One region of the Paenibacillus antri genome, then DNA from elsewhere that is predicted to be linked to it. Evidence: riboswitches for the same ligand, from Rfam matches in the RefSeq annotation. Region 1 holds a riboswitch; each other region holds the start of a gene.
What was found. Region 1 has a riboswitch for cyclic di-AMP ahead of FE782_RS10165 (KamA family radical SAM protein). Riboswitches for the same ligand answer to the same signal wherever they lie in the genome.
Positions count from the first base shown of each region.

Region 2: another riboswitch for cyclic di-AMP. It lies ahead of FE782_RS29655 (resuscitation-promoting factor); the one in region 1 lies ahead of FE782_RS10165 (KamA family radical SAM protein).
Region 3: another riboswitch for cyclic di-AMP. It lies ahead of FE782_RS21935 (C40 family peptidase); the one in region 1 lies ahead of FE782_RS10165 (KamA family radical SAM protein).
Region 4: another riboswitch for cyclic di-AMP. It lies ahead of FE782_RS22295 (CAP domain-containing protein); the one in region 1 lies ahead of FE782_RS10165 (KamA family radical SAM protein).

Region 1 is NZ_VCIW01000005.1:123,807-131,245, forward strand. Features, by position in the region: gene FE782_RS10140 (sensor histidine kinase) at 1-755, shown strand, start outside; gene FE782_RS10145 (hypothetical protein) at 805-1,044, shown strand; gene FE782_RS33090 (C40 family peptidase) at 1,193-2,161, opposite strand; gene FE782_RS10155 (Dabb family protein) at 2,276-2,596, shown strand; gene FE782_RS10160 (4a-hydroxytetrahydrobiopterin dehydratase) at 2,593-2,889, shown strand; cyclic di-AMP (ydaO/yuaA leader) riboswitch at 2,934-3,087, shown strand; gene FE782_RS10165 (KamA family radical SAM protein) at 3,260-4,435, shown strand; gene FE782_RS10170 (spore gernimation protein GerQ) at 4,564-4,815, shown strand; gene FE782_RS10175 (spore coat protein) at 4,832-5,218, shown strand; gene FE782_RS10180 (zinc-dependent alcohol dehydrogenase) at 5,215-6,351, shown strand; gene FE782_RS10185 (hypothetical protein) at 6,388-6,588, shown strand; gene FE782_RS10190 (spore coat protein) at 6,603-6,902, shown strand; gene FE782_RS10195 (GerAB/ArcD/ProY family transporter) at 6,971-7,439, shown strand, end outside.
Region 2 is NZ_VCIW01000032.1:6,601-14,039, forward strand. Features, by position in the region: gene FE782_RS29625 (initiation-control protein YabA) at 1-113, shown strand, start outside; gene FE782_RS29630 (tRNA1(Val) (adenine(37)-N6)-methyltransferase) at 192-956, shown strand; gene rsmI (16S rRNA (cytidine(1402)-2'-O)-methyltransferase) at 982-1,899, shown strand; gene FE782_RS29640 (AbrB/MazE/SpoVT family DNA-binding domain-containing protein) at 2,014-2,268, opposite strand; gene FE782_RS29645 (HD domain-containing protein) at 2,533-3,816, shown strand; gene FE782_RS29650 (TatD family hydrolase) at 3,821-4,606, shown strand; cyclic di-AMP (ydaO/yuaA leader) riboswitch at 4,823-4,994, shown strand; gene FE782_RS29655 (resuscitation-promoting factor) at 5,177-6,328, shown strand; gene rnmV (ribonuclease M5) at 6,449-7,063, shown strand; gene rsmA (16S rRNA (adenine(1518)-N(6)/adenine(1519)-N(6))-dimethyltransferase RsmA) at 7,060-7,439, shown strand, end outside.
Region 3 is NZ_VCIW01000017.1:24,243-31,681, forward strand. Features, by position in the region: gene FE782_RS21920 (hypothetical protein) at 1-328, opposite strand, end outside; gene FE782_RS21925 (KamA family radical SAM protein) at 355-1,437, opposite strand; gene FE782_RS21930 (YdcF family protein) at 1,636-2,319, shown strand; cyclic di-AMP (ydaO/yuaA leader) riboswitch at 2,489-2,620, shown strand; gene FE782_RS21935 (C40 family peptidase) at 2,625-3,134, shown strand; gene FE782_RS21940 (sensor histidine kinase) at 3,225-4,346, opposite strand; gene FE782_RS21945 (hypothetical protein) at 4,633-4,860, shown strand; gene FE782_RS32985 (dihydroorotate dehydrogenase) at 4,918-5,016, opposite strand; gene FE782_RS21955 (D-alanyl-D-alanine carboxypeptidase family protein) at 5,264-6,322, opposite strand; gene FE782_RS21960 (M56 family metallopeptidase) at 6,335-7,192, opposite strand; gene FE782_RS21965 (BlaI/MecI/CopY family transcriptional regulator) at 7,189-7,439, opposite strand, start outside.
Region 4 is NZ_VCIW01000017.1:97,325-104,763, forward strand. Features, by position in the region: gene FE782_RS22280 (ABC transporter ATP-binding protein) at 1-529, shown strand, start outside; gene FE782_RS22285 (phosphotransferase enzyme family protein) at 885-1,865, opposite strand; gene FE782_RS22290 (hypothetical protein) at 1,939-2,127, opposite strand; cyclic di-AMP (ydaO/yuaA leader) riboswitch at 2,345-2,476, shown strand; gene FE782_RS22295 (CAP domain-containing protein) at 2,482-3,105, shown strand; gene FE782_RS22300 (ABC transporter permease) at 3,188-3,955, opposite strand; gene FE782_RS22305 (ABC transporter ATP-binding protein) at 3,956-4,717, opposite strand; gene FE782_RS22310 (pentapeptide repeat-containing protein) at 4,733-5,404, opposite strand; gene FE782_RS22315 (TetR/AcrR family transcriptional regulator) at 5,518-6,183, opposite strand; gene FE782_RS22325 (phosphotransferase family protein) at 6,618-7,073, opposite strand.

The DNA.
Region 1 (7,439 bases):
TGCGCACGCCGTTGACCGCGATGCAAGGCTTCTTGGAAGCGCTGCAAGACGGACTCATTCCGGAAGAAGGCCGAGAGAAATATTACGACGTGATGTACCAAGAGACGCACCATATGACGCGGCTCGTCGACGACCTGCTCGATCTGATGAAGCTGGAACGGGAAGAAGTGGCTATCGATCGGCATCCGCTCGACGTCGCGCCGCTGCTGCGGAAGGTGGCGTTCAAGTTCGAGCCCGACGCGAGGGAGCGCGAGCTGGATCTGCGGGTAGAGGCGGACGACGCGCTGCCGAAGGCGTACGCGGACGGCGACCGCTTGGAGCAGATCGTGGCGAATCTCGTTCGCAACGCGGTCAAGTTTACGGATCGCGGCTACATCCTGCTGAAGGCGTACGCGGAGGAGGACAAGGTCGTCCTCGAGGTGACCGATACGGGCGTCGGCATCTCCGAAGCGGATCAAGCCCGGATCTGGGAACGATTCTTTAAAGCGGATCGCGGGCGTTCCCGGAAAAATAAAGGGGCGGGTCTCGGCCTCGCCATCGTGAAGGAGCTCGTAGAGCGGCACGAAGGAACGATCGAGGTGGACAGTCGATTGGAGCAAGGCTCGACGTTCCGGGTCAGAATTCCCGCGTACCGGGATCCTTCGGAAGTCGTCGTCGCGAAGATCGGCGAATCCTCCGTTCATCGAACGAACATATTTCTTCATAAAAAGTTCCCGAACCGAAAATCGAACGATCATACGTTTCCGGTACAGTAAAGGAGTACCAAAGAACACCGAAAACAATGATCGAAGGGAGAGGTTCGGAATGAAAAAGAAAACGTGGTTGACGGCGCTTGCGATCGCCGTTATGTCGATGGGGTTATTGATCGGGTGCAGCGGCGAGGGCGGCGAGCCGGCGATGGACGCGCCGGCGGGAGACCAGCCGATGGAGCCGGGCATGACCGCGCCGGAAGCGACGGAGACGCCGGAAGCGACCGACGCGCCCGAGGCGTCCGAGGAGACGACGGCGCCGGAAGCGGAGACGTTGCCGGAAGCGGCAGAATAACGCGAACGACACATACGTATCCCCATGAACCGAAAGAAGAAGCTCCAGGGCGCCGCCGCGCCGCTGGAGCTTCTTCTTTGTAGACGACCGACCCTCGTGAACAGCGAAAACCGCCAGGCTATGAGAAGCCTGGCGGTCGTTCTTTCGATTACAATACGTTCCGCGCCGTTACGTAATGATCGGACCAATAGTTCGAGTTGATGTCCGATATGCCGACCCCGTCGAAGATCGGAGACGCATGGATGAAGTCGCCGCCGCCGATGTACAGGCCGACGTGGTTAATGCTGCCGTTGTCGTTCGTGTCGAAGAAGACGAGATCGCCCGGCTTCAAATTCGATTTCTTGACGTATGTACCTTCCTTCGCTTGCTGGCGGCTCGTCCGCGGCAGCTCGATGTCGTGCTTGCGGAAGATCAGCTGCATGTAAGAAGAACAATCGGCGTATTTGTTGTTCGTATTCCAGGGCTCCGCACCCCATTTGTAATCGAAGTCGCCTTTGTAGGACTTCGCGGTCTTCACGATCGCGCTCTGGCTCGCGGACGACGTAGAACTGCCCGTGCCGGCGCCGCCTTCGTAATCCGTATACTTTTCGTTAGAGGATATGTATCCGACCGTGCCGCCCTTCGTCTGCACCTTCAGCCAATAGTCTCCCGATTCGGCAAGAACGCGGATGTCTTCGCCGCGATTCAGCATGCGGATGATTTTGCTCGACGTGCTCGGTTGGGTTCGCATGTTGACCCCGGACGACACTTCCGTGCTGTAACGGTCATAGTCCGTATATTTTTCGTTGTCCGATATGTATCCGGTCGTGCCGCTCTTCGTTTGGATCTTTAACCAATTGCCGGACGCTTCCCCGAGAACATGGATGTCTTCGCCGCGATTCAGCATGCGAATCACCTTGCCAGACAAACTAGGCTGGGTCCTCATGTTCACGCCGTACTGAACTTCCGTCTCGTAACTCGTTGCCGCCGAAGCGGATGTTGCCAATATTGCGGATCCTACTACCGATGCGAGGAATATCATGGTTTTTCGCATCCTGATCACCTCCATAACCAGAATACCCCACGCTTGTCCGGCTCGGGGAGGGGCCAAATGTTGGGATTCGAGCAGAATGCGCATAAATTCGGCGCATTTCGTTATGCCTCCGGTCGTCCGAACGGCAGCAAACGTCGTTGACGCGCCGACGGATATGGTAAACTAGGAGGAACGAAGAAGAGGAAAGGATGACGGCACATGTACGAGCATATCGTCGTATTCAAATTTCGGACCGAGCTGCCCGCGGCGCAGGAGGAGAGCCTGCTGACGCAGCTGCGGTCGTTCCAGGGACGCATTCCCGGCATCGTCTCGATGAGCGCGGGACGGAACGTTACGCACGAAACCGAGAACATCCATGGGTTTACGATCGGGCTGCGCATCACGTTCGAGGATCATGCCGCCTTGATGGCTTACGGACCGCATCCGGCGCATCAAGCGTTCGTCGCCTCGTTGGACGGCCTCGTCGATCAAGTCGTCGTCGTGGACTACGAGATCGGGAAAGAGACGAGCCGCGCATGAAGCTGACGCCGGAGGAGATCGAATCGCGGCTGGCGCCTCTGGCCGGGTGGCGTCGGGAGGATGAGAAGTGGATCGTCAAGAAATACCGCTTCTCGTCGTATCTTGACGGGATCGCCTTCGTCGCCCGGGTCGCCGCGGAAGCGGAAAGGCTCGATCATCATCCGTTCATCGCGATCGAATACAAGCTGATTACGCTCCGGTTGACGTCTTGGCATGCCGGCGGACTGACCGCGCTCGACTTCGAGGCGGCCGAAGCTTTCGATCGAGCGGCTTGGGCGCCCCCGGGGGCGTAATCGTTTTCGGAAAATGGGTTGACAGCGTCATCTTCGTTCGATACAGTAAAATTACGCTTAATTCCCAGTCGACATCCGTTCGACGGGAAGCGGGGGAACCAATGTACGTGGGGCGAATCGTTCCGAAGTTTGGACCGTAGGGAACCATCTAATCCCGAGCCCGGCAGCTAACCTCGTCAGCAGGAGATGGGTCGATTTCTATTGCCTACTTAGCTTATACATGCCGAGACCCGATTCCGTTCGGGCATTCGTGCGTCCATACGACCCCGTTCGTACCTCCGCTGGCGAGACATGTCTTTATCATGTCGTCGGCGGAGTTTTTTTTGCGTATCCGCCGGCGGCCGCTACTTCGAATCGAGGAGGAATGCGCATGGCTCAGCCGAAATACATCACCGACATCGACAAGCTCGAAGCGATCCCGGAAGAAGAAAGAAGTCGATTGAAGCGGATCACGGAGAAGTTCGTGTTTCGCGTGAACGACTATTACTTAAAGCTGATCGACTGGAACGATCCCGAGGACCCGATTCGAAAGCTCGTCATTCCGAACGAGGGAGAGCTGCTCGAATACGGGCGTTGGGACGCTTCCGACGAGGATACGAATTACGTGGTACCCGGCTGCCAGCATAAGTACCGGTCCACGGCGCTCTTGATCGTATCCGAGGTGTGCGGCGCGTATTGCCGGTACTGCTTCCGCAAACGGCTGTTTCGTGCGGACGTGAAGGAAGCGATGTCCGACGTCGAGCCGGGACTCGCGTATATCGCGGCTCATCCCGAAATCAACAACGTACTGCTGACCGGCGGCGACAGTCTCATTCTTGCGACACCGAAGCTGAAATCGATCTTGGAGCGGCTTCGCGCCATTCCGCACGTCAAGATCATTCGCCTCGGCTCGAAGCTGCCCGTCTTCAATCCGATGCGCATCTACGAGGATCCGGAGCTGCTCGAGACGATACGCGCCCACTCCACGCCCGAACGCCGCATCTACGTCATGGCGCATATCAATCACCCTCGCGAGATTACGCCCGAGGCGAAGCTCGGGTTCGAAGCGCTGCATCAAGCGGGCGCGATCGTCGTCAACCAAACGCCCGTGCTGCGGGGGATCAACGACGATCCGGCGGTGCTCGGGGAGCTGCTCGACAAGTTGAGTTGGGCGGGCGTGACGCCGTATTATTTCTTCGTCAATCGCCCCGTCGCCGGCAATTCGGACTTCGTCCTGCCGCTCGAGCGGGTGTACCGGATCGTCGAAGAGGCGAAGGCGCGCACGTCGGGGCTCGGCAAGCGGGTTCGTCTTTCGATGAGCCATACGTCCGGGAAGATCGAAATTCTCGCGATCGAAGGCGGGAAGGCGTACCTGAAATACCATCAATCGCGCGACGGCGCCTACGGAAAGTTTCTAACGCTCGATTGCCCGAGCGACGCGGCTTGGTTCGACGATCTGCCCGGCAACGAACGGTATTGGAAGCGGCCGGCCAAGCGCACGGACGCGGTCGTCTCGGTCAACGAGCTGCCGGATGTGCCTCGTCGGGCGGCGAAAATCGCAAAATAATCGCAAACGGCTCGCTCCTCGGTAGTTCGAGGAGGCGAGCCTTTTTTCTTCACCGAAGGAGAATAGCCGCGCGCCGTTAGGTAAAAATACCGATCATACCGAAGATTCCCAACCGAGGTGAACGTTAGATGAATCATGCCACGTTGGCGGCGCACGAGTCGCTCGATCTCCATGAGACGCTGAATCTCAAGACGCTTTGTTTGGCGAAGTCGAAATTAATGCAAGGGCTTGTCTTCGACCAAGAGCTGCGAGCTTTGATGCAAAAGGACGTCGAACAAAGCCTGAAGGCGCTCGCCGACCTGCAGGCGCTATACGAGAAGGCGCCGTTCCGGACTCCCGTACCGGATATCCGGCCGACTCCGATCCTAGACGGAAGGTGAAAGGTGACTTCACTCCATGAATCAAGATTATCTTGATCCGATCAACGCCCTCGGCATGCCGGAGCTGGCGGATATGACGTTCGCCATGGATTTCCTCGTCCGAGCGAAGGACGGCGTCCGCAATAGCGCCGCCGCTTTGACGGAAGCCGCTTCCCCGGAAGCGCGCGCGCTGCTGCGGAATCAGCTTCGCGAAGCGCTCGCGCTGCATCAAGAAATTACGGAATTGATGGTTCGCAAAAGATGGTTCCATCCGTACGAGCTCGGCGAGCAATACAAGCTGGATCAGCTGTCGGCGAAAAATACGTCGATGATCGGCGGCATGAAGCTGTTCCGGGACGACGCGACGAGAAAAGGGATGTTCGACCGCCTGCCGGACGAAGGTCTGAGAGGAGATCAAGCATGAAAGCCGTTACGTATCAGGGCGTCAAAAATATCGCGGTGAAAGAAGTCCCCGATCCGAACATCGTAAAGCCAGACGACATGATTATTCGAGTGACGAGCAGCGCGATCTGCGGCTCGGACTTGCATCTGCTCCATGCGATGATTCCGAACCTGCCGGAGGATTACGTTATCGGGCACGAGCCGATGGGCGTCGTCGAGGAAGTCGGTCCCGGCGTGACGAAGCTGAAGAAGGGCGACCGAGTCGTCATCCCGTTCAACGTCTCCTGCGGTGAATGCTTCTATTGTAAAAATCAGTTGGAGAGCCAATGCGATAACTCGAACGAATACGGAGAGATGGGCGGTTTCTTCGGATACTCGCATACGACGGGCGGTTATGCCGGAGGGCAGGCGGAATATTTGCGCGTGCCGTTCGCCAACTTCACCCACTTCAAGATCCCCGACGACAGCGAAGCGGAAGACGAGAAGCTGGTTTTGATCGCGGACGCGATGACGACCGCCTATTGGACCGTGGACAACGCCGGCGTGAAGGACGGCGACACGGTTATCGTACTCGGCTGCGGACCGGTGGGGCTGTTGGCGCAGAAGTTTTGCTGGCTCAAGGGAGCGAAGCGCGTCATCGCGGTCGACTATGTCGGCTATCGGCTGGAGCATGCGAAACGCACGAATCGGGTAGAGATCGTCGATTTCGAATCGAAGGAGCATATCGGCGAATATTTAAAGGAGCTGACGAGCGGCGGAGCGGACGTCGTCATCGACGCGGTCGGCATGGACGGCAAGATGACCGACCTCGAGTTTCTCGCGACGGGCATGAGGCTGCAAGGCGGCGCGCTTGGCCCGCTCGTCATCGCATCGCAAGCGGTGCGCAAGGGCGGCACCATTCAGATTACGGGCGTGTACGGCGGAAGGTACAACGGGTTCCCGCTTGGCGATTTGTTTCAGCGCAACGTCAACATTCGTTCCGGTCAAGCGCCCGTCATCCATTACATGCCGTATATGTACGAGCTGATCGCTTCGGGGAAGGTGGACCCGGGCGACATCGTTACGCATAAACTTCCGCTTCAAGACGCGAAACGCGGGTACGAGGCGTTCGATACGAAGACGGACGACTGCATTAAGGTTATTTTAAAGCCGTAATCATATTCGCCGAGGATACAGGAGGTTCGAAAAAGGATGCAGCAAGGTTACGCATTACACGAAACGCTGGAGGTGCACGAGCTGGCCGCGTCCCGGACGGTCGGCTTGACGAAGTCGAAGACGATGAAGGCGCTCGTGTCCGACGACGCGTTGAAACAACTTATGCAAGCGGACGTCGAGCTGTCGACGCGCCATCTGGAGGAGCTCCGCGACATTTTGAAGAAAGCGAAACGGTAGGGAGGGTCCGACCGATGAATTTTATATTGGAGAAGCTCACCGGCCTCGGTTCGTTGACCGATCAGGTGGTCGCGATGGATTTCTTGAACACGGTAAAGAGCGGGGTGCGCAATTACGCGATGGCGATCACCGACACGGTCACCCCGGAAATCAAGGCGACCTTGTCACGGCAGCTGGAGGAGTTGATCGACCTTCACGAACGCGTCGCGACGTATGCGACGGAGAAGGGGATCTACCATCCCTGGAACGTCACCGAGCAGCTCGAGGTCGATTTGAGCAATATCGAGTTGGCTTTGAAGGCGCCTACGCTGTAAGTGCGATAAACGTCCCGAAATCGGGACGTTTTTTTGAAATCCATTCGCTCGGGAGGAATCCGCTGGGCATGAATACGCAAGCGAAAATCACCGCGCTACAATTGTATTTCATCATGATGCTTTCGATCGGCGTCACCAACCATGTATTGTTGGCGCCCGTTCTATTATCCGTCGCCAAGCGGGACGCATGGGTCGGTTCGATCGCAGCCGTCGTTCCTTCGGTTCTGTTCGCCATAATCCTGACTTACGCCGCCCGTAAGACGGGGGATGCAGGGGCGTTAGAACGATTGCGGAGCCGCTTCGGGCCATTCGTCGCTTCGATCGCCGGCGCCGCGGCGGCCGGGTATGCGTTCTTGCTGTTGGTCGTAACGCTCAAAGACGTCGCCACGTGGACCCGCGTCTCGTATTTGCCGATGACGCCGCTGTCCGCGATCGCATTCGTCTTCGTGACGATCTGCGCGTTCGCCGCGAATGCGGGAATCCGGGCGATCGCGATTTGTTCCGGCCTCCTGCTGCCGATCGTCATCGTACTAGGGG
Region 2 (7,439 bases), on a different contig from region 1:
ACGATAACCTGGCCCGGCTGTACCACGAAGGGTTTCATATCTGCAACGTATACTACGGGCATCTTCGCACCGAAGGCGATTGTTTGTTTTGCTTATCCTTCTTTAATAAGTAGACGGAAGAACCGTAGGACTACACAGCCCTGCGGTTTTTTGCGATTTCATGAGGGATGCTAAGGAAGGGGGACCGGTCGATGAAGGCCGAGCGAGTCGAGCTGCAGCCGGGCGAACGGTTGGACGATTTATTGACGCAGGATTTGAAAATCATACAGAGCGACGAGGTGTTCAGCTTCTCCCTCGATGCCGTCCTCCTGGCGAGGTTCTGTTCGGTGCCGAAGGCGGGCGCGATCGTCGATCTGTGCAGCGGCAACGGGGTGATTCCGCTGCTGCTGACGACGCGCACGGGGGCGCGGATTACGGGCGTTGAAATCCAGCCGCGGCTGGCTGACATGGCGCGGCGCAACGTCGAACTGAATGAGCTGGGAGATCGCGTGCGGATCGAGCTGGCCGACCTGAAGACGTACCACGAACAAGCCGGTCACGGAAGCTTCGATCTCGTCACCGTCAATCCGCCGTACCTGCCGGCGACGTCGGGAGAGATCAAGGGCAATCCCCACATCGCCGCGGCGAGGCACGAACTGTTCGCGACGCTGTCGGACGTGACGTCGGCATGCGCGAGGCTCGTGAAGTCGGGCGGGAAGGTAGCGATGGTCCACCGGCCGTCGCGGCTCGCGGAGATCGTCACGGAGCTGCGCGCGGCGAAGCTCGAGCCGAAGCGGATGCGCTTCATTCATCCGCGCCGCGACCAAGAGGCGAATATCGTGCTGATCGAAGCGCTGAAGGACGGGAAGCCGGAGCTTCGCTTGCTCCCGCCGCTCGTCGTGCACGAAGCGGACGGTTCTTATACGGAAGAGCTGCTCGACATTTTCTATGGACGCAAGAACGAACTGAAGGGATAACCCACGCGAATTGGAGGGAGACGCGATGCTAGACAACGCCGAAGAGGCGCGCATCCAGCGCAGCTTCCGCGACGAGGGGCGAACGCCGTACGGCACGCTCTACATCGTCGGAACGCCGATCGGAAACCTGGACGATATGACGTACAGAGCGGTACATATATTAAAGGAAGCAACATGGATCGCGGCGGAGGATACGAGGCAGTCGAGGAAGCTGCTGACGCACTTCGACATTCCCGGGAAGCTGGTTTCATACCATGAGCACAATAAGGGGAAAAGCGGCGAAGCGCTGTTGGACAAGCTGCTCGCCGGAGAGACGGTCGCGCTCGTCAGCGACGCCGGCATGCCGGCGATTTCGGATCCCGGCGCGGATCTCGTCGCGGAGGCGATCGAACGAGGCGTCTCCGTCGTACCGATCCCCGGCCCGAACGCGGCGCTGACGGCGCTGGTCGCCTCGGGGCTGCCGACCGATGCGTTCACGTTCGTGGGCTTCTTGCCGCGCGACAAGCGGAAGGCGTCGGAGACGCTGGCCCGTTGGAAGCGCCAGCCGGCGACGCTGCTCTTCTATGAAGCGCCGCATCGGGTGGAGGCGACCTTGAAGCTGATGCTGGAGGCTTGGGGCGACCGCCGTTGCGTGCTGGCGCGAGAGCTGACGAAGCGGTACGAAGAATTCGCGCGCGGCACGATCTCGAGCTGCCTGAAGCATGTGGAAGCGAACGGGCCGATGGGCGAATATTGCGTGCTGGTGGAAGGGGATTCGGGAATTGCCGGGGACGGCGAGGACGAGATAGCCTGGTGGGCCGAATTGACGCCCGCCGAACATGTCGAGGCGTACGAACGGAAGGAAGGGCTTCCGCACAAGGAGGCGCTGAAGAAAGCCGCGATCGATCGGAATGTGCCGAAGCGGGAACTCTATAACGCCATCCATCAGGGAAAGCCCGAATAAGGACAAAAAAGTGCCTATGATCCGTCAACGAAATCGTTGGAGATCATAGGCCAATAAGGAGATATAAAAAGGTTAGAATTAACAGGGTCATAAAGCTATTATATACTATTTTTCTTATTTTGTCACAGGGGTAGGCATTTCTTTTAAGCATTCGTTACAAACAATTTTTCCCTTGAAATAGGTGACGTTGTCGGCGTTGCCGCAGAAGATGCAAGCGGGCTCGTATTTCTTCAACATAATTCGCTCGCCGTCGACATAAATCTCCAAAGCGTCCTTCTCGCCGATGCCAAGCGTTCGGCGGAGTTCGATCGGGATCACGACGCGGCCGAGTTCGTCGACCTTGCGAACGATACCTGTAGACTTCATCATATGGATAACTCCTCCCAAAATGTAAAATAACAATAAATTTATGCTCGCCATAATTCGACATAATTTTTACTAGTTTCTATGATACCAAGCATTCCCATAATAGTCAACGTAGATTGACGCGTTTATAAATTCCTTATTTTTAAAGGCTTTTCCAATATTCAAGAGGCTACAAATTGGATAAGGATCCGACAGCGGCGTTCGACAACGAAATGAAATAAATGTCGAATCGTGTCGATAAATAGCGAAGAATGGTGGGATCGAACCATGTCGATATGGCCCGAAGAAAAGGTGTTTAAGGATCCGGTTCATAAGTATATTTATGTACAGGAACCCGTGATTTGGGATTTAATCAACACGCGCGAATTTCAACGGCTGCGCCGCATTCGACAACTAGGCACTTCGTACTTGACGTTCCATGGCGCGGAGCACAGCCGCTTCTCCCATTCGCTCGGCGTATACGAGATCGCCCGCAAGATCATCAGTCAATTCGAGCGCAACCGGTTCGAGGATTGGCCCGGCGAGGAGCGCTTGTTGTGCTTGTGCGCGGCGCTGCTGCACGACATCGGCCACGGCCCGTTCTCGCACTCGATCGAGACGGTGTTCGGCGAGCATCACGAGTCGTGGTCGTGCCGCATCATTCAGGGCGACACCGAGGTGAACCGAGTGCTGCGCGGCGTCGATCCGACGTTCCCGGACCGCGTCGCGGCCGTCATCTGCAAGACGTATCCGCGGGAGATCGTCGTGTCGCTCGTGTCCAGCCAGCTGGACGCCGACCGGATGGATTACTTGCTGCGGGACGCGTACTGCACGGGCGTCAATTACGGCATGTTCGACCTCGAACGGATCCTGCGGGTCATTCGACCGTATCGCGGTCAAATCGTCGTGAAAGAGAGCGGCATGCATGCGGTCGAGGACTATTTGACGTCCCGTTACCAGATGTATTGGCAGGTGTACTTCCATCCGGTGACGCGGAGCTCGGAGATCGTGCTGCGGAATATTTTCGCACGAGCGAAATCATTATACGAAAGCGGTCACGCGTTCCTCTTCATGCCCGAGTCGCTCCGCAGGTTGTTCGACGGGACGCTCGACACGGAGCATTATTTGCAGTTGGACGAAGCGCTGGCGCAAGCCGCCTTCGAGTTGTGGACGAACGACAAGGATCCGATTTTGTCGGATTTATGCCGAAGATTTCTACATAGAAAATTGTTCAAGTACGCCACGCCGTCGAAGCTCGACGACGCGCTGCTCGATCGGCTGCGGGAATCGATACGCAGGGAAGGGTACGATCCGGAGTATTATATGCAGGTCGATTTTCCGAAAGATTTGTCGTACGATGTTTATCGCTCGGGTCGAAACGCGCATCGCAAACCGATTTATTTGTTGAAACGTGACGGCGAGCTGCTCGAAATCAGCGAAGCGTCCGACATCGTTCGCTCGATCAGCGGCACGACGTCGGGGAAGCACCGAATTTACGTGCCCGAACGGATGTTGGAGCCGGGCAATCCATACGTCACGGCGGAAACCGAGGAATGGCTGAGAGGAGAATGAACCCATGATTACGGACACGCATACGCATTTAGACCACGCCTCTTTCGAAGGCGAGAGAGAGGCGATCGTTCGTCGCGCGAACGAAGCGGGAGTGACCCGCATTATCAATATCGGCTGCAACCGGGATTCGATCCCGACGACGCTTGCGCTCGCGGAAACGTTCGATTGCGTCGAAGCGGTCGTGGGGTGGCATCCCCAAGACGCGATCGATATGACGGCCGAAGATTTGGACTACGTCGAGCATCTGGCGCGTACGCATCCGAAGGTCGTCGCGCTGGGCGAGATGGGGCTCGATTATTATTGGGATACGTCGCCGAAGGACGTTCAGCACCGCGTCTTCCGCGAGCAAATCCGGTTGGCACGGAAGCTTGGACTGCCCATCGTCATCCATAATCGGGACGCGCATGCCGATGTCGTTGCCATATTGCGGGAGGAAAAGGCATACGATGTAGGGGGCGTCATGCACTGTTTTTCAGGCAGCTGGGAAACGGCGCAGATGTGTTTGGACATGAACTTCTACCTCTCGTTCGGCGGACCGATTACGTTCAAGAACGCGAAACAGCCGAAAGAGGTGCTGGCGAAGGTGCCGATGGATCGTCTTTTGGTCGAGACCGACGCGCCGTATTTGACCCCTCATCCGTATCGAGGGAAGCGAAATGAGACGGGGTTCGCCCGGCTCGTCGCGGAGGCGGCGGCGGAGATCAAAGGGCTTTCATTGGAGGATTTCGCGGCGATCACGAGCGCGAATGCGGCATCGTTATTTCGCCCGATTGGAGAAAGGGGGAGATAAAGCGCGAAATTGGCGCAAATTGGTGAAACGCGAAACGGTTATTTCGGATAACCGGCCAGAAATTCCGAATTTCCGTCGATTTTCGCCGATTACGGGGGATTGACCCCTCTTTACAACGATGGCTTGCTCCCTTTATGATACTTATCAGACACCGAATGAAATAAAGATTACAACATATTTCCAGTATCGCTGAGTTTCCCGATGAGCGACTGCAGAAGCCGCCCATCGCTTGGGGAAACGGGGGAACCGCATCGGACGTATCCGTAAGGTACGTCTAGGGGTGAATTTTCGGATACGCCGTCATTGTACGTACGGCGAACGCCGAGATAGGGCCACTCTCCGGTCCGAATCCGACAGCTAACCTCGTAAGCGTTACGAGAGAGGTAACCGTCCGTGCTGAACATGCACACTTTTCGCTTCCACGAAAAGCCGCGAACGAGCCTCTTCGTCCCGGCTTTTTTTCATGGATTCGAACGGTTGCCTCACACTACGAATATAGTCGCGTCGATCCTTTGCACCTGAGACAACAACTCACGTACAAGGCGGGACTATGTAAGGAGGACTGTAGCAATGGGGGATATTCCTGTACAAGGAACCCATGAGGAAAGTCTGTCCGACATGTCTTACGCATGGCGCTGGGCCCGTGCTCATAAGAAGGTTTTATTGTCGGTCGCCGTAAGCGCGCTTGCGGCGGTAGGTCTATTCTCCGCGTTGATGTACGGTACGCAGTTCAAACGCGTATCCATCGTCGCGGACGGAAACACGATCGAGGTCGTTACGACGACGGAGACCGTAGCAGACGTGTTAGAAGAACAAGGGGTAGTCTTAGGAGAGCACGACGAATCGTCGCTGCCGTTGACGTCGAGGCTGAAGCACGGCGCTGCGGTAGAGATCGATCGGGCGTTCCCGGTCAGCGTTACGGCGGACGGCAAGTCCGTCGAAGTGTATACGACGGGAGCGAACGTGCGGGACGTCTTGAACGAAGCGGGCGTTACGCTCGGCGAGCTGGACCGGATCGAACCGGCGCTCGACGAACGGCTGACGGCTTCCGCCGACGTGAAGATCGTACGGGTTCAACGCGTCGTCGAGGAAACGGAACACACGTTGCCGTTCGAGACGGTCAAACAAGAGGACAAGTCGCTGCTCAAGGGTAAAGAGAAGGTCGTACAACAAGGCCAAGAGGGCGTGCTTGTTAAGCAAATCGAGAAGGTGTTCGAGGACGGCGTCCTCGTTTCGGAACAAGTATTGGCTCGAACGGTGGAGCAGGAGAGCCTCGCGAAGATCGTCGCCATCGGCACGAAGGTGGAGCCGAAGCCCGTGACGAACGCGGTAGCCGTCTTGTCGGCGGAAACCCAAGAAGTGACGCTCGACGGGATGACCTTCGGCGTGAAGGGCGTGCTAAAGAACGTAACGCTAACGGCGTATTCGGCCGGCCTCGCTTCGACGGGCAAGCAGAAGGGCGACAAGGGTTACGGTATTACCGCCTCGGGCACGACGGTGTCGGAAGGCCGTACGATCGCGGTGGACACCAACGTCATTCCGATGGGATGGTGGGTGTATATCGACGGCGTCGGATTCCGGCGCGCGGAGGATAAGGGCAGCGCGATCAAAGGCAAGAAGATCGACGTGTACTTCGACAGCGAAGCCCATGCGCACAAGTTCGGCACCAAGAAAGGATATACGGTGTACGTGATCGGACCGAAGAAGCCGGTCGCGAACTAAGTTCCTTATTTTTTCAATCATGTTCTTTCATTCGGGAGTTATGGGGTCGCTTTTGGCGGCCCTTTTTTCTTTGTCCGAAGAAGGGTACAATACCAATACATCGTATAAGGAGCGCGGAGCATGATCAAGGAAGTCATCGTGGTCGAGGGGAAGCATGATACGACGGCCGTGAAGCGGGCGGTCGACGCCGACACGATCGAGACCGGGGGCTCGGCCGTAAACAAGGACGTCCTCGCCCGCATCGCGTTGGCGCAGAAGAAGCGGGGCGTCATCATCCTGACGGATCCCGACTACGCGGGCGAGCGTATTCGTTCGATCGTCTCGGGACGGGTACCCGGCTGCAAGCATGCGTTCTTGTCCCAAGACGAGGCGACGCTGGGCGACGATATCGGCATCGAGAACGCGAAGCCGGAGTCGATCCGCCACGCGCTGGAGGCGGTGCGCACGGAGGCGGAGGCGCCGGGGACGGACGTCGCCTGGGCCGACCTGTTCGTCGTCGGGCTCGCCGGGACGGAAGGGTCCGCGCATCGGCGACTGCTCGTCGGGCGGAAGCTGCGCATCGGCTACGCGAACGCGAAGACGTTCTTGAAGCGCTGCGCCATGTTCGGCATTCGCCGGACGGAAATCGCGGCCGCGCTCGCCGCATGCGGCTGGCCGGTCGACGAATGGAACGAAAGCACGGTAGCGTACGCGGGAACGTATGACGGAGAAGCGGGAAGGGGAGACGCCGAATGACCCAATGGACGGAACCGGCGCGGCAGGACAAGGCGGAAGGCATCGGTTCGCCGCGCAAGACGAAGGAGCTGCTGCAGAAATACGGCTTCTCGTTCAAGAAGAGTTTGGGACAAAATTTCCTCATCGACGGGAACATCTTGCGCAATATCGCCGACGCCGCCGAGCTCGGACCGACGAAGGGCGCGCTCGAGATCGGTCCCGGCGCCGGGGCGCTGACGGAGAAGCTCGCCGAGCGGAGCGGGCGCGTCGTCGCGGTCGAGATCGATCAGCGGCTATTGCCGATGCTGGAGGACGCGTTGTCCGATTACCCGAACGTCACCGTCGTGCACGGCGACGTGCTGAAGGTGGATCTGCAGGCGCTGTTTCGCGAGCAATT
Region 3 (7,439 bases), on a different contig from region 1:
TCCAATCAGGAATCGATAAATGGCAGTGTTTTCGTATCTCATTCTGATGCTTCACAACGACTCTCATCGTATCGTCATCCATTGGGATCAAAACATTACATTCTTCCGAGATTATCGTATGCATGATCCAGGACAGAAACGCATGCTCCTCTTTGGTTGGATCGGGATAAACTTTGGAACTAGCCGCGAATTTTGATAACCCGCTTGTATGCAGTTTGATCTTCTCGCCAACTATCATTTTTGCGCCTTGAGATCCCAACGAGCGTACCACCGCCAACGTCTTGCTTAACATTCCATTTGTACAGAGCACGGTTAATGGCTGCAGCAACTTACCCTCTTCTCCGTTCAAGGTAATCATGAACCGTGACCAAGTAGATCATCATACCAGGCAGCCGTTTCAGGACAAGGAAGAGCTATCATTTTTCCGTATTCCCCGGATTTCGATTGATGGTATTTTAAATATATTTGCCCATCGGTTATGCCCAAAATTTCTATCTTTCCTGTTGAATGGCTCATTACAAGACGAACGCGCTTCCCTAAACCGGAAGTTTTGGATTTCGCAGACTCGACTATATCGTAAATTATCTTCAAGGGCAGAACGAAGTCTGCATTTCCAATGACAGGTCGGTTGACAAAAAAGTAATAAGGCGCAACACCTGCATAAGTTAATTTATCCAAAAGCTCCGCCAATACTTCAGGATCATCATTTATACCTTTTAAAATAGGCGTCTGATTCACCATTACGGCACCGGTTTGGTGAATCGCATAAAATCCCTTCATTGCTTGCTCTGTAATCTCTCTTGGATGATTAATGTGCATGACAACGTATATTTTCTTCCCTTGGTTCATGGTTTCATTAAACGCCGCTTGTAATTCTGAATCCTCTGTAAACCGCATCGGGTTAAAGACCGGCATTTTTGTCCCGATGCGAATAATTTGCACATGAGATAAACCGCTTAATTGTTGTAATATGAATCGTAAACGGGATGTAGAAAGGGTTAAAGGGTCGCCTCCGGTCAATAATACATTAGAGATCGATGGATGGTTTTGAATATATTGAATAGCCGGTTCAATGTCCGTAATCGTTTCATCTTGGCCTGTTTGAAACAACCGCTTGCGAAAGCAATATCTGCAATAGGCTCCGCATACGTTCGACACTAACAATAAAGCTGTTGTCTGATATTTATGTTGGCAACCAGGTACTACATAGTTATCCTCTTCGTCTGAAGCATCCCATCTCCCATATTCCTTTAGCTCATGGAGACTTGGAATGATAAGCCTCCGAATGGGATCATCTGGATCTACCCAATCAATCAAATTCAAATAATAATCATTTGCACGGAACACATAGGAATTTGTAACCTCCTTTAATTGTTCCTTTTCCTCTATGGACAAACCCTTAATTTGATCTATGCTACGGAAATATTTAACGTTCACGAAAAAGCACCCCCATAAGCATCCGAATAGTACATCATGCTTTGGTCAAACTATACACTGTAGTATAATGTTTTAAAAGCTCTAGCTCAATCAATCAGTTTATTACAAGATGACTCAAGGAAAGGTGCTCACAATATAATGTTCTTACTTCAGTTTCTTTTATCCTTCGTAGTTCCCCCGGGAGTTTTCTTACTGCCTTTGCTGATTTGGTGGATTCTTATGCTTCGGAAGCGTACTCGCGTTCACTTACTTATTCTGTTTTTCCTTGTGAGTTTCTATGCAAGCACAATCTCACTCGTTTCGGATACGATATTAGGTCGACTTGAACAACTCTATGAGCCGCCTCAAAACATCCAGGGCGAAGCAATTATCGTATTAGCAGGAGGAGCAACCCTCGATACATTAGGGGCCGGCGGTCCCGGTGATCCATCCGGCGAAACGGCCAATCGTCTACTTGCCGCCGCTGCTCTGTATAAAAAACTGGATATTCCAATCATTATTTCCGTCGGCAAAGTATATCCGGATACTGGTTTTGAGGCCATGGTAAGCAAAAATTGGTTGGTTGCAATGGGAATTCCGGAAAATAAGGTCTGGGTGGAAAATAAAAGCCGTAACACAGAAGATAATATTAAGTATGTGAAGAGTATCCTTGATGAAAACAAAATAACCGAACCAATATTAGTTACATCAGCATTGCACATGGCCCGTTCCGTTCAACATTTCGAGGAAGAAGGTATAGAGATCATCCCATACCCTACCGGTTATATGGTAAGCAAATCCTTGAAATTGTATCCCGAGAGATTTCTGCCTTCATACGAAGCCGTAAACAAACTGGGCCATGCATTGAAAGAATATCTTGGGTTGCTATTATTGCGTATCTAATCGATGAAACACTGCAATGAAGCCAAGTGATCTAAACTACGGTGTGTAGTATAATAGAAAAGTTATTATTTTGTCAAATAGAAACTATAAAAGTGGGGCCTATGATAGACTATTAATGTCGCTTTTGTGAATTGGGAGGAAACCGTAGAACGCTGTCGAATTATGTATCCTTGAGATTGTGCCGAACTTCATAACGAAGACGGGGGATCCGTATTGGGTGAATTGATCTCGATTGTCGAAGATCATAGGGAACCTTCAACCGAACCCTTAGCTAACCTCGTAGGCAACTGAAGGAGGATACATAAATGAAGAAGGTGAGTTTGTTGTTGTCGGGTGCATTGCTGGCCATGGCATTTCAGGCCAACGTTGCCCTAGCTGACGACACGAAGTTAGAGAGTGCAGTTAATGAAGTTGTTGGTACGCCTTACCTATGGGGAGGCACGACAACCGAAGGATTCGACTGCTCCGGATTTCTTTCGTATATTTTCAAACAATTTAGCACCCAACTCCCTAGAACCTCCAAATTGCAAGCCGAAGCTGGAGACAAAGTAGCGAAAGCAGATTTAAGACCCGGCGATCTTGTGTTTTTTAATACGGATGGAAAAGGGATTTCCCACGCAGGTGTCTACATTGGTGACGGTCGCTTCGCTCACTCTTCCAGCAGCTACGGCGTACGCATTAGCGGCTTGGACGAAGAGTACTATAAGACTCGATACGTAACAGCAAGGCGTATTGTTTATGGTCAAAATTATTTGTCGATGGAAGAAAAGCTATCCCATGAGTCCGAGACGACGGTATTGACAGAGTCCAATTAATCTTTCGAACGTAAATAGACCGCCGAGACGGCGGTCTATTTACATAGATTAATTTGCAGAATAGATTGTCCCTTCCCTTCTTGACACACCTCACATTGTAAATGGGAATTCCATTGTAAATTTAGTCTTTTCTCTGTTGCTATCGCAATAAATTCTCCCACCATTCTTTTCTATGATCTGTTTACAGATAGCTAGACCGAGACCCGTACCTTCTTTTTTATTCGTCACAAACGGTGAAAACATCTGATCTCTGATTTCTGCAGAAACTTCTGGGCCATTGTTTTCGATACACAAAAAGTAGTGGTTTTCTTTATTGTAACCCGTAATCTTGATTTCTCGTTCTTTATCGATCTCTAACAGCGCATCAATACTGTTATTAATAATATTAGATAATACCTGCTGGAGCCCCACTTTCTGTACGTTTAATTTACTGTCTGAAATCTCGATTGTAAACCTTATGTTTTCATTTACTAGTCTGGGGCTTATTAATGCATAAACGGATTCAACACCTTCAATGATTCTGATCATTTGCAAAGGTTCTTCGACGAGTTGTTTCTTAGTAAAGCTTAAGAATCCTGTAATTTGCATCTGAATTTTTTCAAGTTCTTCTTCAACAATGGATAAATAATCTTTGGACTTCCGGTGTAATTCCCTTGATTTGGCTGTTTTCGCCAGATTCACGAACCCTAAAGCAACAGTCAAAGGATTTCGAATTTCATGTGCCATGCTTGCGGCCATTTTTCCTATAATGCTCATTTTCTCTTCATGGAGTCTGCTGATCGTTTTATCTTTGTCCTCCAAGGTTGTATTAATATAATTGTAGTAATATTCAAACATAGCTATTTCAAACTTATCAATGCGTGCCATGATTTCTCTGAACTGATTCCAGCAGAAACCCAAATTACTATATCCTTGAGAAACCAGTATAAGAGATTCTCTCCATACATGATTACTATGAAGAATATGACTGATTGGTATATTCCCCTTTATGAAAAACAAACAAATTTCTGGTATTAATCGAAAGAAATAATGTTGCTTATACGGGATATGTATATCATATACGTAGCCGCAATAGATACTTGTCTGTTCGATAAGCTGCTTCAATGATTGCTCTGAGTTATAAAAATCAGGGAATTGTGGTAAAAAGTTATCCATCCAACATTGAATAATTGTTTCTTGATGTTCTTTTAGATATGTGATTAAGTCTGACAAGGAACGCCCCCCTAGGTCAACAAAACTCAACTATAACATTCGACAGGTATCGGGCATTTCCTTGTCGTCACTACATACCGTATAGTGGTATTATTATCCAATTATCTTTGTGAAGTAACCGTGAGAATTGCTCCTCTGCGAGCACTTCTCATAAATCGTAAATCACTTTCTTATTCGCGAATTGTATTTCATGGGCGATTGCCCGATTCCTTCCTCCACTTAGGTGAATAACATGAGACTGTGTAATGAGCAAACCAATCAAATCCTATTTAAGGAAGGCGATAAAATGCACGATCAAATGTTGAGAAATTATGTACTCGGTACCGTTGAACCAGTCGTTCGGTATGGTTTATATGAAATGAAATACACGTCAGTCGCTCATTCCATGTTCGAGATTTCCGCCATCACATTTTTGATGGGAAGAGGTTATGATTTTCCTAACGCAAGGCGTATTGTCGAGTCTTGGGAAGTTAATGAATCTTTCCCTCCTTATCAAATCACGCCCGGATTTTAATGAAGTGGAGGAGATCCCCGTTAGTCAATTGGGGATCTCCTTTCCGTCAGATGATCTTTAGAGCACAAAAGATCTGGAAATGATGACAAGAAGAATAAAGAGTACCAATATTGCACCGGTTGATGTGTACAAACCTGCTCCAGCGACATGGCTCATCGAAATCACCTCTTGTTTGTTGTTATTTTTAACGTGCACGACAATGTATGCAGATGAATTACAGAATTCCTGTGCTATCGTCCAATTAGCGGTATGAGTTGCACGTTCTTACCCTTCTCACCGCAGGAGGGGCACGCTGATTTCGCAGCTTCGCTATTTTTAACTGGGGTACAGCAAACCACGATTTATCCATCCGCTAAATATTAAATTCACTTTAACCGAGTACAAAATGCACAATTGATTCCCGTCAAGATTCATGACGTTCCGAGTTTATCCGGTAATCACGTCTCGATTTTTTCCATCGAAGAAAAGCAACCATCACAATAAATAGGTTCATGGTAAACCACACAATCGCAAGCAACCAGTTGGAGTAGTTGGGCACACTAGTCTCCTTGATTGGTGCCTTTTCTATAACTATCGGTTCTATAGTTGTTGCCGGCACAGCGGGCTCTTCCTTCTCAACTTCTGGTTCGATCGGGGAAATCTGTAACAACTCGAATCCGTAATCCAATAAATGTACGGCATCATCGTATACAGCCTCGCTGGAATCTCCCTTTAGCAAGACCACAATCAGTTCGTTTCCGTTTCGTTCCGCCGACGCGACCAACGTATTTCCGGACTGGTCTGTGTATCCGTTCTTAACCCCAGTAGCACCTTCATATCGCCACAGGAGTTTGTTATGATTCACCAGCTCCGAATCCCATTCTTCCCCATCCCAGGGGAGCGTCTTTGTAGCAACAATCTCGCGAAACACGGAATTGGCCATTGCGTACCTAGTAATAAGCGCCATATCTATTGCTGTTGTATAATGCTGGGACTCGTGCAACCCATGCGGGTTCGTAAAATGGGTTTGTTGCACACCTATTTCCTTAACAAATTCATTCATCCGATCAGCAAAATTACGCTTTGAACCGTCAATATGTTCTGCAATCGCTGTTGCTGCATCGTTTCCTGAATTCAAAAGAAGTCCATAAAGAAGCAGTTTCATCGATTTCTGCTCGCCTGGCGACAGATACACCCTTGTCCCCTCTTCATAGCGTGCTTCTTCCGAAACGGTGACGATTTCTTCCAGTTCTGAGATTTCCAATGCAACGATGCCCGTTACAATTTTTGTAATGCTAGCGGGGTACATTCGCTCCTTTGCCGCTTTTTCAAATAAAATCGTTCCCGTTTCCTTTTCCATGATTATCGCCGATCCGCTAGATATTTTTGGTGCGACGGGAGCTTCTGCTGCTGTAACCGAAATGGCATTGCCGAAAACCGCAGCACTAACGATAGCGAAAATAAGTAACATACGTAAAAACATGATGTGATCTCCTTATGATAAACACCCACCGATCATCCCGTTCATCATGACCAGGATGCCAATACACGACACCGTGAAGGCCCTTCTGCTAACCGCTCTAATTCGAATCGGTTCTTCAGGTACCAATAAGTGCTTAATTCTATAATTCACTGCATAATCCGCAAAATGTACGGCGGAGGGTAATGAATCGTTTTCTTCGTTACAGCGTATCATCTTCAACAAAGCGCTTCCTAACGACTGTAAGTCACCCGTCTGATCAAGTGCATAACGGTCGGCTTCGATTTCCGTCCAGCACTTATAGTAATGCTGAACTTGCCGAAATATGGGCAAATAGGAGAAGCCTTCGGCAAATAATGTAACTATGAGTAACTTTACAGGGTGGAACCTATTGCTGTGATACACCTCGTGAAAAATAACAGCTTTCAATTCTTCTTCTGATAAATTTGATACCATCGCTGACGATAGCGCAATTTTGGGTTTCCACATTCCAAATACAAAGGCAAACCACGTTTGATGTTTAACGACAACAAGGCTATCGTTGCTGAACTGTTTCCTTATTTTCTCCGTTAAAAGACAATCTTCCGCGAACCTCAGATCATATAGCCAACTCCTATGTTGCTTCCATTGTCTGTACAGGCGTATACCCATTTTAGCGAACGTATAAGCTATAAAGATATCAAACAACACTGCGGTTACGATTGGCCGCTGAAGTAACCCCTGAACAGCAGTTAAGCAATACTGTACAATATTCCATCCTGCATCTACATCCCATATTTGATGAACGATAAATAAAATCATCTGTGATAAAAGGAAAAAGCCTAGTATAACAACACTAATGAAAGTTACTCTGTAACCCGCAAACCGCCTCATTTGGAAGACCTGCTTTTCAGCGACGATAGCTTTTCCTCTAATTTTGTAATCAATTCCGGATCTGCCTGTTCTAATGCATCAAGCATGTGAGGCACGACATATTCTCCATATTCGTTCATCAGACCTTGCGTAATGGACCTTGTTTGTTCCAGAATAAACTCATCTTTATTTTGTACTGGGAAAAAAATTGAAGCTCGTCCTCGACCGCTACCTTTTTTTTGCTTTTTCAAATATCCTTTCAATGAAA
Region 4 (7,439 bases), on a different contig from region 1:
GTCGATCCGGCTTACGTCTCTGCGAGACCATATCGGGGTCGTGCAGCAAGATGTTTATTTGTTTTCGGGTACCGTGAAAGAGAACATTTTATACGGGAGGCCAGAGGCTACCGACGAGGAAGTGATCCAAGCCGCCAAGAACGCCGACGCCCACGATTTTATCATGGGTTTGCCGGACGGCTACCATTCCCACATCGGACAACGCGGCGTTAAGCTTTCAGGCGGTCAGAAACAGCGCATCAGCATCGCGCGCGTGTTCTTGAAAAACCCTTCCATCCTCATATTCGACGAAGCTACTTCCGCCCTGGACAACGAAAGCGAGCGGGTGGTGCAGGAAAGCCTCGACAAGCTGGCGAGGAACCGCACGACCTTCGTCATTGCGCACCGGCTGTCCACCGTCCGAAATGCGGAAAGAATCATCGTGCTTTCGGAGCAAGGGATTGCGGAGGAAGGAACGCACGAAACGTTGCTAAAAAATAACGGGATGTATGCCAAGCTCCATTACATGCAGTTCCAACCGGTTGGATAAACATATCTACAAAACAGGTAAAATGACCATCCGAAAATCGGATGGTCATTTTTGGTCCAACCCTGCCTAAACAAGCGAATATTGCAAAACGATGCGATTCCGCACGATCCATGCCGCTGCCCGCGCTCTCCATGCAAGCCCCCAAAGCGGCCCGTGACAGTCTGGAGTAATTCGTTGCTCAATTGCTTCCTCGGCTGTCTCGCGTACAACTACCTCTAAGATCAGATCGTACAGTTCATGCCTCTGTTTCGGATCTAAACCGTACGCATCCACAAGAAGCCGAAGTTGCCGGGCTCGGACGTCAAGCGGAGGCAAACCTACCCTTTCGGCAACATCGTCCGAAATTGCTTGTAGCTCAAAAACTGTGAAAGATCCTTTCGTCGTTGAGGAAGGGCACGCACCGTTGAGCGCAAAACTGCGGCATCCTTTCCCGAATCCATGGATGGACAGCTTCGTTTTCCATCACGAAAGCGTAATATCCTAACACTGCGGAAAGCATGAAACCTTCGATTACCGAGTATATTCCCTCTTGCGGCGGCTCTTGGCCGTAGTACCCATTGACGACTTGCTCTCTAGTTTCTCTCGGGGCATTTAAAGCCGTCATCGCTACATCAAACAGACGATAACCGAAGCCGAATAAGCTGTAATCGATAAATACGGACCTCCCTAGCGGCGTAACCAGCAAGTTACCCATGTTTAAATCCGCGTGGATTATCCCCTGCTTCAACATTTCAGGACGTCCGGCCTTCAACCGATCAACGATGAGTTCGAGCGTTTGCTCCACCACACCGTAAGTCTCATCCGAGAACAATTCAAGTTCGACGCCGCGCCGAATTTGCTTGAGCATCTTTTGGGTTCTACGAATACCGTAATCTGGCCGATCCTGAAGGACGACTTCGTTATAGTTACTAAAGAACTCATGTAGGCTCGCTACCTGAGCGCCCAAGTTGTATGCTGCATCAGGAGTCGATAAGTCCTCCTTCGTCATATTGCGGCCTTCGATCCAGCGGAGCAACGAGCAGCATAGACTCCGCCCGTCGAATTCGATCTCGGTTACGAGTTGTCCGGATAGACTCTCTACGGGTGTTTGTACAGCCAGGTTCGTCCTGCGAGCAATCGCCTCCAAAAGCCGTAACTCGGACTCAACTCCTTGTTTTGTATGCTGTATGCCGGCCAAATTAACGGTTATCGGATCGTGCACGCGAAGAAGATACGCATCGCCGTTCGACCTATCGATCACTTTATAAGTCCGGTTTTCGTTATGCCTGAGCATCGTTGTTTCTGGACGGGCGATGCCATACTGGAGCAGAAGCCCTGCGATCTTATCGTCCGTCATGCACCCCGATTCGTGGGATTCAAGAAACATATGTTCTTCTCAGCCCTCCTTTCTAAATTCGTCTGAATTCCGGTTATTGGTTTTTCTCAAGTGTTTTTACAAGATCCTCCAAAATGTTGTTGAACATATTGAATTCATCTTCGTAATTGGGACCATAATTTGTTGATTTTATTGCATTAGAAATCTGGCACGAGCCTAATAAAATGGCAATGCCTAGAAAGATAATTGCACCTGTTAGTGTAAATTTAGGTTTATCGTGCATCTTCTCCCCCCTAATATCCTTTATATACTGACAAATCTGGAAAAAGTAGCGTTTAGATATTACAAGCCTCTTATGCGCCCATCCACGATCGGATCACTCCTCGCCTAAGAACTTTGGATATTTTTGTGCAATGCCCCTCCTATTCTCCTATGCTAAAATAATTCGCATCTCAGAAAGGCATCTAAAAGTCATGTCTCTTTGCATCTTTTTCTGAGAAATTTCATGAAAGCCGAAGCTTCTTAAGAAGCGCGGGGGATCCATTCTATGGGGTGAAGCCACATCGTGGCAGGGTGATTGCTCTTTGACCCGAACCCGTCAGCTAACCTCGCAGGCTGTTTAAAGGAGAAGATTTCAGTGAGAGGTTCAAAGAAGATCGTTTTAGCCGGAGTTCTTGCCCTAAGTACTTTCGCTTCCGCCGGTTCGGCTTCTGCCGCCTCGTATACGGTAAAGGGCAGCGATACGATGTGGAAAATCGCCGCTCGTTATGGAGTCACCCTCAACACCCTAATTTCCGCGAATCCTCAGGTGGCCAATCCGAATAACATTCGGACAGGTATGGTGATTAATATTCCTGCCGCTCAACAAAGCACAGGGACCCAATCGACTGCATCGACCTTCTCGCAGCAAATCGTTACGTTGGTGAACCAAGAACGCGAGAAAGCTGGCCTGAAGCCGCTATTGAGCAATAATAGCTTATCCGTAATGGCATTAGATAAAGCGAAGGAAATGTACAACAGTAACTATTTCAGCCACACGTCCCCGACTTACGGGTCTCCGTTCCAGATGATGAATGCGTATGGCATCCGCTATACGTACGCCGGCGAGAACATTGCCAAGGGACAGAGAACCCCGCAGGAAGTCATGAATGCTTGGATGAACAGCACGGGGCATCGGCGGAACATCCTATCCCCAAACTTTACCCACATCGGCGTAGGCTACTACAACGGAGTATGGGTGCAAGAGTTTATCGCGAATTAAGAAACATTACTTCAACCAAACAACAGGAGCAGCTGCCGCGGCGATCTGCTCCCAGTATTATTGCGCTATCGTCTCCGTATTCCTACCCCCGCTTTTTATACGCCCTCATGGCAAAGAGATAAGCTACGAGCGTGATTCCGACGCACCATGCAAGGGCGACCCATATATCATTGCCCACCGGTTGACCCGACAGCAGCGCACGAATCGCGTCCACGATCGAGGTCACCGGCTGGTTTTCGGCAAAGACGCGTACGACTTTCGGCATCGTATCGGTCGGCACGAACGCCGAGCTGATAAACGGAAGGAAGATCAGCGGATAGGAAAATGCGCTTGCGCCTTCCACCGATTTAGCGGTCAACCCGGCAATCGCCGCGACCCAAGTCAATGCCAGCGTAAACAGCACAAGGATACCTGCTACGGCAAGCCATGGCAGCACACCCGCCGACGAGCGGAAGCCCATCAAGAGCGCTACGAGAATGATGACGACCAGAGAAATGACGTTGGATACCACCGATGTCAGCACATGTCCCCACAGCACGGCGGAACGCGCAATCGGCATCGTGTGGAACCGCTCGATGATGCCCCGTTGCTTATCCAGAAACAGGCGGTACGACGTATAGGCAATACCGCTTGCAATCGCAATCAGCAGGATCCCGGGCAGAAGGTAGTTCACATAGTTATCCGTACCGGTCTGGATCGCACCGCCGAACACATAGACGAACAGCAGCATCATCGCAATCGGTGTGATGCAGACCGTGACGATGGTGTCCATGCTGCGGAAAATATGGCGCATGGAACGTCCGAGCATTACGCCCATATCACTGAAAAAATGTTTCTTTGTCGCTTCCATTTACATGGCCTCCTTCTTGCCGACGATGGCGAGGAAGATTTCCTCTAACGACGGCTGCTTTTCCACATACTCCACCTTTGCGGAAGGGAACAGCTTTTTCAGCTCCGAAAGCGTGCCGCTTGCGATAATTCTGCCCTCGTGCAAAATGGCGATTCGATCGGCGAGCTGTTCGGCCTCCTCCAAATACTGCGTGGTTAGAAAGATCGTCGTTCCGCCGTCGGCAAGCTCCTTGACGATCTTCCAAACCTCGATGCGCGCCTCGGGGTCAAGCCCGGTCGTCGGCTCGTCGAGGAAGATGATCTGCGGTTTTCCCACAAGGCTCAAGGCGATGTCGAGCCTGCGCCGCATACCGCCCGAATAAGTAGATGCCTTACGGTCCGCGGCATCCGTCAAGCCGAAGCGTGCAAGCATATCGTCCGCAACCTGACGCGGATTTGCAAGATGCCGCAGCTTGGCGATCAAAATCAGATTCTCCCGCCCGGTTAAAATCTCGTCGACCGCGGCGAATTGACCGGTCAAACTGATCGACTGCCGCACATGGTCCGGCTTTGATACAACATCGAATCCGTTGACGACGGCGGTTCCGCTGTCCGGTTTGAGCAGCGTGGTGAGGATTTTGACGGTCGTCGTCTTACCCGCCCCGTTGGAGCCGAGCAGGGCGAAAATACTGCCCTTTTCCACCTCGAAATCTACGCCCTTTAGGACATGAAGCTGCTTGTAGGTTTTTTGCAGCCCTTTTACTTGAATGGCCTTGGATTGCATATTCTTTCCCCTCCCTTATATAACTGTAACTTTGGACAAATCGGCTTCCATGCCCTTGAGCAGCGCATAGGTCAGTTTATCCATCGTTGCGCCGTCAAAGCAGATGGTTTTGATCATACGATAGTACTTCTTAGACAACGTAAAACCCGGGTGGAAAGAAACGTTTTTGAATGTAGCGCCCTTGAACGAAACTTCGGTTAACGCCGCTTTCTCAAACTTGACGCCGATAAACGTCTGTCCGTCGAAACGCTGCCCGCTCAGATCGGAGTTCGTGAAGTCGACCCCGTCAAATAAACAACCTTCGAAAATCGTCTTTCTAAGATCGGTTTTCGTTAACGTTACGTCGGTCAGCGTTACTCCTGCGAATTGGGTTCCGTTAAGATTCGCGCCGCTGAAGTCGGTGCGCACGAGGATCGACTTGTGGAAGCTTGCATTCGACAGGTCAAGGGCGGATAGGCTGCAGTCCGTCAGATTCGCGCCGTCAAACTCGGCATCGCGTACGTCGCTGCCCTGAAACGAACTGCCGGTCAAATCCGCGCCGGAAAAGTCGGAGCCTCGCAGCGCGCTGCTTGTAAACTGCCCTTTATGAGCCGTAACGCCGGCAAAGTCGCTCTCGGCCAAGTTACTTGCGCTAAAGTTCGGTACTGCTTGCCGCTCCGGCGAGCGGGAGGTCATTTTCTGATTCATTACATTCACTTCTCCTTTTAATAGGTTTTCTAACAAGCGCTTTGAACCCGGATCACTTGTACATACCAACCGATGGTATGTATTGGTTTAAAAATAAGCTGCCTCGCGGCAGTTTAGGTTTCTTTGCTGACTTCTCTAGCTGACAAACGCAACAGTTCCTCGTAGCGTTGAAACATTTGCTCATCGAACAGGTCTAACCCTAGGCCTTTCAATATTTCATCGAACAGCCTTATCTTGCGCAACATCGTCTCGGGCGATGCCGGTATGACCGCCGGGTTTAGCCAAACGTTGGTGAGAATCATCAACACTTCGCTTAGCTCCCTTGGATGATCGGTTCGGATCGAGCCGTCTCGCATCCCTTGTTCGATGATGGGCTGGATATACACGGGTACGGCTTTTTCGATGATGTTCTCGATCTGTGCCGCCAGCAGCTTCGGATTGCGTAAGAGGTTCGGCGCCGCCGATGCCAGTTCGTTCTGGGCGGGATTGTCGAGAGAGACGCGGGAAATCTTGCGGAGCTTCTCCCGGCCGGTCAGCCCATTGTCGTCCCTGACGGGGGACAGCACTTCGTCAATACCTTTGAACATATGGTCGGTGACGGCCTGCCAGATCTCTTCCTTCGACTTGAAGTGATGGTAAATCGCCCCTTTTGTCAGCCCGCCCAGCTCATTAATGATATCCTGAACGGAGGTCTGCTCGTATCCTTTTTCTATGAACAGGTTAAGAGCTACGGTTAGGATCTGGTTGATGGTTTCTTCCGGATATTTATTTCTTGCCATTTGTTCGCCTCCTTTCATACATTCGGTTGGTATGTAACAAATATATCCGATCGACTTTACGATGTCAATCCCTCCCAAAAAAATATTTTTTATTGGGGGGCTTTGTACAACTAACGTACCCGTTAACATGACGATCGCTTACTATCTACTGACCCGGCAGGAAGATTCCAAGGACTTAGGCTCGGATTACTTTGAGAAGCGACACCAAGACGCCATCGTGAGACAGACGGTTCGAAAGCTCGAAAACCTTGGTTTTACCGTAACACTAGCCACATCTGAAGCGTTCTGACCCTTCCCCTCCCATACAAAGAAGACGCAGCTTTTTAAAAACCATTCAAGCTGCGCCTAGTTTGTTATTGTCTTTTTTAGGGGTACGTTATGCGTTATTATCAGGGTAGTTCTACGCATTGTTTAAGAGTAAGATCCTCTAAAGCTTAATCGTCAAGGCAATGGTGCATCTCCTCAAGCTCTTTGGATAGTAAGGTCGTGGTTTCATGTTGTTGTTCTTCGGTTTGCTGATCGTAGACAAGTTGTTCAATAAACTCCCAAATGTCTTCCAACTTCCGTCTGCCCTTATAAAACTTGAGTGCATTGCGCTGAATGGAAAAAATTTCATGTTTATATATATTTACAAATTCACTGTAGTTTGAACGGTTCACCAAGAACATGAAATCCGCTTCGATTGGGGACAGCCGAAGCCCCTCCCAATCGATCAGGTACAGACGTCCACACGAATCAATAAGATTCCAGTTATGCAGATCCGTATGGCATAGTACCATTCGCAGATCATTGCCCCTGAGTTCATGCGCAAGCGATTCAACGGTACTGAATAACTGTTTTAAGTGTATCAGATAAGGACTTATCATACTCGCTGCAGACGTCGGCAACATGTTCCACCCTTCACCCCAAATATAGCTAAGGTGTGGCAAGAATGGAATAGAAAAATCCTCTCGGAGTGCGCCAGTTGGAACAGGAATTTCCTCGCCATAAGAGTGTAGTTCCGCAAGAATATGACGCTCTCGTACCCGTTAGTTGAGCGACCAGGGACTGCGAATTGCTGAAAGTAGGCGCCGCATGCCAACCACGTGCCCGCCCGTGCCAATGACGATCCATCGGTATTGGCAGCCGGCTAGGCCGGAAAAGGCAGTTCGACTTTCGGCGCGTAACCCTAATCGATCCGGACTAACGTGTTCGAAGCGAAAGGTCAGGGAGTAGGACTAGAAACGATGGCACCCGTCGAGGACCAGCTCACGTCC